DNA from 2 places in the Mesorhizobium sp. PUT5 genome. Region 1 is predicted to be linked to the other one. Evidence: riboswitches for the same ligand, from Rfam matches in the RefSeq annotation. Region 1 holds a riboswitch; the other holds the start of a gene.
The links. Region 1 has a riboswitch for cobalamin ahead of ACTDI4_RS15915 (DUF1636 family protein). Riboswitches for the same ligand answer to the same signal wherever they lie in the genome.
Positions count from the first base shown of each region.

Region 2: another riboswitch for cobalamin. It lies ahead of ACTDI4_RS03835 (TonB-dependent receptor plug domain-containing protein); the one in region 1 lies ahead of ACTDI4_RS15915 (DUF1636 family protein).

Region 1 is NZ_JBQOSO010000003.1:2,956,593-2,959,967, forward strand. Features, by position in the region: gene ACTDI4_RS15900 (NuoB/complex I 20 kDa subunit family protein) at 1-4, opposite strand, end outside; gene ACTDI4_RS15905 (NADH-quinone oxidoreductase subunit A) at 1-360, opposite strand, end outside; gene ACTDI4_RS15910 (winged helix-turn-helix domain-containing protein) at 714-1,913, shown strand; cobalamin riboswitch at 1,943-2,149, shown strand; gene ACTDI4_RS15915 (DUF1636 family protein) at 2,186-2,602, shown strand; gene cobW (cobalamin biosynthesis protein CobW) at 2,599-3,375, shown strand, end outside.
Region 2 is NZ_JBQOSO010000003.1:469,463-472,837, reverse strand. Features, by position in the region: gene ACTDI4_RS03840 (Tex family protein) at 1-1,492, opposite strand, end outside; cobalamin riboswitch at 1,624-1,830, shown strand; gene ACTDI4_RS03835 (TonB-dependent receptor plug domain-containing protein) at 1,970-3,375, shown strand, end outside.

The DNA.
Region 1 (3,375 bases):
CCATTCCAACGCTCCCTTCTTCCATTCATAGGCGAAGCCGATGGTCAGCACCGCCAGGAACACCATCATCGACCAGAAGCCGAGCATGCCGATCTCGCCGAAGGAGACCGACCACGGGAACAGGAACGCCACTTCCAGATCGAAGATGATGAACAGGATCGACACCAGGTAGAAACGGATGTCGAATTTCATGCGCGCATCGTCGAAGGAATTGAAGCCGCACTCGTAGGCCGACAGCTTTTCCGGGTCAGGATTGCGGTACGCGATAACGAACGGCGTCACGATAAGCGCGAGGCCGACGACCAGCGCCACGCCGATGAAGATGACGACAGGCAGATATGAAACCAGAAGTGCGTTCATGCTGCGAATTCCGTTGGCGGCCGATCCGCCCAGATTTGCAGCGCGGAGCCAGAATGCCGAAGCGCGGCCGTTTTCACACGCCGGACCGATCGGACAGCCCTTGCTGCAATGCGGCGAGGGTTAGCGCAGCGGTCCTTGCGAAGCAAGTCCAACCTTGTCCGAAAAGCGGCAGGAAACGGCTCCTGCGGCAAAAGCCCGCCCATCTTTGCCCATTTGATTTTCCTTACCTTTTCACTCAACTTTTTCTCCTGACACCGATACCGCCACTTGCCTGCTAGCATTGCCGGAATCGGGTTGCCTGCCGGCTCGTCCTTCAGGCAGCTATTTTGGCTCGAGGCAGGGGCACTTCGCGCATGAAGGACGGCATTTCGCTCGCAACGGCCCGCCGCATCGCGCTCGCGGCCCAGGGCTTTTCCGATCCACGTCCCGCGGGCCAGCCCGACCGACGGCATCTGGCCCGCGTGCTCGCCCGCACCGGCCTGCTGCAGATCGATTCCGTCAGCGCGGTGGTGCGAGCGCACTATATGCCGCTCTATTCCCGGCTGGGTCCCTACCCGCTGGCATTGCTGGATGCCGCCGCCGCCGGCCGCAGGCGCAGCCTGTTCGAATATTGGGCGCATGAGGCCTCGCTCCTGCCCGTCACGACCTGGCCGCTGCTGCGCTGGCGCATGGAGCGCGCGGGGCGCGGGGAAGAGATGTATGCCGGGCTGGCGAAGTTCGGCCGCGAGCGCGCAGCCTATGTCGAGGAGATATTCCGCATCGTGGCCGAGCGCGGGCCGGTCGCCGCCTCCGACCTCGACGGCCAGAAGGGCAAGGGCGGCTGGTGGGGCTGGAGCGACGCCAAGCACGCCTTCGAATGGCTGTTCTGGGCAGGCCGCATCACCACCTCCCACCGGCGCGGCTTCGAACGTTTCTACGACCTGCCCGAACGGGTGCTGCCCGCAGCGGTGCTCGACCTGCCGACGCCATCTCCGGCGGACGCCCACCGCGAACTCCTGCGCATCGCGGCCCGCGCCCACGGCATCGGCACGGCAAGCTGCCTGCGCGACTATTTCCGCCTGTCTCCCGCCGACATGAAGGGCCGCATCGAGGAACTTGTGGAGGAAGGCGAACTCCTGCCCGTCCGCGTCGAGGGCTGGGGAAAGCCGGCCTATCTGCACCGGGATGCGCGCATTCCCCGCAAGGTCGCGGCCCGCGCGCTGCTGGCGCCCTTCGATCCGCTGGTGTTCGAGCGCGACCGGACGGAAAGGCTTTTCGGCTTCCGATACCGCATCGAAATCTACACCCCGGCGGCAAAGCGGCAATATGGCTACTATGTCCTCCCGTTCCTGCTGGGCGAGCGGCTGGCGGCGCGCGTCAACCTCAAGGCCGACCGGCCCGCCGGGGTGCTGCGCATCCATGCCGCCTACGCCGAAGACGGCGCGCCGGCCGAGACCGCCGTGCAACTCCTCGAGGAATTGAAGCTGATGCAGAGCTGGCTCGGCCTCGGCCGCCTGGAGGTGACGCCCGCCGGCGACCTCGGTCCGGCGCTTGCTGACACGGCCATGTCGTAGGCGCGCGTTGACAGCGCGCCCCGCCCAAGCCTAAATCCGGCCATGACGGTTCTTCTCCCTTCACGGGGAGAGGCTAAGAGGGAATGCGGTGCGGGGTCCGAAAACTCCAAATCCGCGGCTGTCCCCGCAACTGTAAGCGGCGAGCCGAGGCCGAAAGCCACTGGGAACTTCCCGGGAAGGCGGCACCGAGGCGACGACCCGCGAGCCAGGAGACCTGCCGTCACTCGAAACGAATCCGTTCGCCTGGCGGGTGCCCCGGGCAAGGAGTTGATGTGGACCGCGACGGCTTTTTCCCGGCCAAGACGCAGGACGCGCCGTCCGGCAGCGTGACCATTCTGGTCTGCTCGACCTGCCGCGACGCCACCGGCGCGGATACCCACCCCCGCCCCGGAGCGCTGCTCGCCGAAGCCACCCGCGACGCCGCCGCCCGCCACGACATCCGCGTGCATGCGGTCGAATGCCTCGGCAACTGCAAGCGCCGCCTCAGCGCCGCGCTGCTGCGCGACGGCGCCTGGAGCTACGTCTTCGGCGATCTTGCCCCCGACAGCGGTCCCGACCTCGTCGCCGGCGCAAAACTGCTCGCAGCCTCCGAAGACGGCCTCATCCCCTGGCGCGGCCGCCCCGATTGCCTCAAGCGCGGCCTTGTCGCGCGCATTCCTCCCCTCGACCATCTGAAGGAGCCGTCATGACCGCATCCGCCGCCCGTGTTCCCTGCACCGTCGTCACCGGCTTCCTCGGTTCCGGCAAGACCACGCTGATTCGCCACATCCTCGAAAACGCCGGCGACAAGCGGCTGGCCCTCATCGTCAACGAATTCGGCGACGTGGGCGTGGACGGCGAGATCCTGAAGGGCTGCGGGGTGGAGGCCTGCCCGGAGGAGAACATCGTGGAACTGGCCAACGGCTGCATCTGCTGCACCGTGGCCGACGACTTCGTCCCGGCCCTCGACCAGATCCTGTCGCGCACGCCGCGCGTCGACCACATCCTGATCGAGACGTCCGGCCTGGCATTGCCCAAGCCGCTGGTGCAGGCGTTCCAGTGGCCCACGGTCAAGAGCCGCGTCACCGTGGACGGCGTGGTGGCCGTGGTCGACGGCGCCGCCCTTGCCGCCGGCCAGGTGGCCTCCGACATGGACGCGCTGGCCGCCCAGCGCGCCGCCGACGAAACGCTCGACCATGACGACCCGGTCGAGGAGGTGTTCGAGGACCAGGTCGCCTGCGCCGACCTGGTCATCCTGTCCAAGCACGATCTGGTGGACGAGGCGGGTGCGGCGCGCGCCAACGCCCTCCTCGGCGGGCATGTCGGGGCAGCCGTGAAAGTGGTGCCGACCGCGCATGGCAGGGTGGACCCTTCCGTGCTGCTCGGCCTCGGCCTTGCCGTGGAGGACGACATCGACAACCGCAAGAGCCATCATGACGGCATGGCGGACCACGAGCACGACGATTTCGACAGCTTTGTCGTC
Region 2 (3,375 bases), 2.5 Mb from region 1:
CGACGGCGTTCACCGCATCCTCCACCACGGCGTCGAGCGCGCGCGCCAGCCGGAACTGGTCGACGTCATGCTGGTACTGGCCGACGCCGATGGACTTCGGCTCGATCTTGACCAGTTCGGCCAGCGGGTCCTGCAGGCGTCTTGCGATGGAGACGGCGCCGCGCAGCGACACGTCGAGGTCGGGGAATTCGGCCGCCGCCGTCTCCGACGCCGAATAGACCGAAGCGCCGGCTTCCGAGACGATCACCTTGAGCGGCTTGGGCCCGGACACACCCGATGGCATGTCGCCAAGCATCTCGGCCACCAGCTTCTCGGTCTCGCGGCTGCCGGTGCCGTTGCCGATGGCGACCAGTTCGACGCCATGCTTGCGGATCAATGCCGCAAGCATGGCCTGCGTGCCGCGCAAATCGTTCTTCGGCGGGAACGGGTAGACGGTCGTCGTGTCCACCAGCTTGCCGGTGCCGTCCACCACCGCCACCTTGACGCCGGTGCGGATGCCCGGATCGAGCCCCATGGTGGGCCGCGAGCCGGCCGGAGCTGCCAGGAGCAGGTCCTTCAGGTTACGGGCGAAGACGTGGATCGCCTCTTCCTCGGCGCGCTCGCGCAGGTCGCGCATCAAATCGAGCGTGAGGTGCAGGTTGAGCTTGACGCGCCATGTCCAGCCGGCGACCTCGGCCAGCCATTGGTCGCCCGCAAGCTGGCGGCCGATACCGTAGGCGTCCGCCACCATGCGCTCGGCCGGTTTGACCGGCGAGGTATCGTCGGCGTCCAGCTCGATGTCGAGGGCCAGCACCTCCTCGTTGCGGCCGCGCAGCATGGCCAGCGCCCGGTGGCTCGGCACGCCGGCCCAGCGCTCGACATGGTCGAAATAGTCGGAGAATTTTGCTCCGGCTTCCTGCTTGCCGTCGACGACCCGGGACCGGAGGAAGGCGCGATCCTTCATGTAGGTGCGCAACCTGCCGACAAGATCGGCGTTCTCGGCAAAAAGCTCGGCCAGAATGTCGCGCGCGCCTTCCAGTGCCGCTTTGATGTCCGGCACCTCTTCGCCGAGATAGGCGGCTGCCAGTTCGGCCGGCACGGCGGCGCGATCGGCCAATATGGCCTCCGCCAGCGGCCCCAGCCCACGCTCGCGCGCGATCTGCGCCTTGGTGCGGCGCTTGGGCTTATAGGGCAGGTAGATGTCCTCCAGTTCGGCCTTGGTGGCAGCCCCTGCGATCTTGCCTTCCAGCTCAGCCGTCAGCTTGCCCTGCTCGCGGATGGAGGAAAGGATGGTCTCGCGCCGCGCATCCATCTCGCGCAGGTAGACGAGCCGCTCGTCGAGCAGGCGAAGCTGGGTGTCGTCCAGCCCGCCGGTGACCTCCTTGCGGTAGCGCGCGACGAAGGGCACCGTGGCGCCCTCGTCCAGCAGCGAGATGGCCGCAGCGGCCTGCTCCGGCCGGGCGTTGATCTCGGCGGCGATGATTGCGGCGAGGCGTTTGGTGTCGGTGGCCATGGAAATCCCGGAATCATGGAACGGGCAGCGACCATAGAACCATTGCCGGACGGCGGCCAGCGCCGGTTTTCCACAGTGCGGCACGAGCGCGCGACGGGCCGGAGCAGATTGACGAAACCGGTATGGCTGGCTAGCCTGCGCGCGGAATTGGTTCCGCCGCAAGGCGGATGAAAAGGGAACGCGGTGCGGTCGGGAAACCGGCCAAAACCGAGACTGCCCCCGCAACTGTAACCGTTGAGCCTTTTTCCAGCACGCCACTGTCTGCCACGCGCGGCCGGGAAGGCGGAGGAAGGCCGAGACACGGAAGTCAGGAGACCTGCCTTTTCCAGTCACCCAAGCCTGGCCACGGGGTGTGGTTCGGCGCGGTCGTCCGTGGCGGTGACACTGAAGTGTTGCCGCATGCTGGAAACGGCCGGGGGTGGATGCGACAAGCCTGTCCGCGATCCGTCCTGCAGACCAGACCCGCTGCGGTTCGTCATGAACCTCGGGGCGAAGCATTTTCGCCGCCGATCCTTTTTGGGGGCGGATTTGAAGAAGACCATTTTGCTGGCCGGTGTCGCCGCACTGGCGCTGACGGGCCATGCCGGCGCGCAAGAGGCCGACAGCGGCGCGACGAAGCTCGACCGGATCCTGATCACGACGCCGCTGCGGCGCGAAAGCTCGCTGGAGCGCTCGACCTCGTCGGTGACGGTGATCGGCGCGGAAGACATCGCGCAGTCGGCCGCGCTCGACCTTCCGTCGCTGCTCAAGACGGTTCCCGGCATCACGGCGACCGCCAATGGCGGCCTGGGCGCGGATTCCAGCGTTTCCCTGCGCGGCACCACGCCCGCCCAGACGCTGGTGCTGGTCAACGGCGTGCGCGCAGGCTCGGCCACCACGGGAACGGTGAACCTGTCCAGCATCCCGCTTGCCTCCATCGAACGTATCGAGATCGCCAAGGGGGCGCATTCGGCCCAGTACGGCGCGGACGCCATCGGCGGCATCATCAACATCATCACCAAACAGGGCGGCCTCTGCGCCGACGGCAGCAGCGCCTGCGGCTCCGTCACCGTCGGGGTCACCCACCCGTGGGGCGGATATGCCTCCGCCGGCGTGCAGGGGCAGAGCCAAAGCGGCGTCAATTATGCGCTCGGCGGCCAGGTCCTCGGCACGCGCGGCTACGACTTCACCCTGCCGAGCGCCTGGGGCCACGAGCCCGGCCCCAACGGCTTCGTGCGCGGCTCGGCCAATTTCGCGCTGTCGAAGGACCTCGACTGGGGCCGCGTCTACGCCGACGGCCTCTATGCGCGCGGCCGCGTGTCCTACGACAGCGCGCCGCCTTCGGCCAACGAAGCCGACACGGACAATTTCTCCGGCCGCCTGGGCGCCCGCATCGACCACTCCGAGGACTGGTCGTCCACCCTCGAATTCTCGACGGCGCTCGACAATGCCGCCAATTTCCGTGGCGACGTCAAGGGCGACGATTTCGACACGACCCGCTACGGCGTGCTGGCCACGACGCAGAAGAGCTTCGAGACCGACACGGCCCGGCACGTGCTGCTGGGCGGCGTTGAAGCTTATCGCGAATCGGTCGCCGGCAGCTCCATCTTCGACGTGCCCTACGACCACACGAGCCGCGACCAGACGGCCGTGTTCGGGCAATATTCCTTCGAATACGAGGCGCTCACCGTCGATTCGGGCCTGCGCTACGACCATGACGGCCAGTTCGGCGGAGCCACCACCTACAATCTCGGCACCAGCTACGAGCTGACCGACGGGCTGGTGGCGCGCGCCTCGCTGGGAACCGGCTTCCGGGCGCCGACCTTCAACGACCTCTACTATCCCGACCCGTTCACACCCGGAAATCCCGACCTCAAGCCGGAAAAGTCGCGCTCCTACGAGAT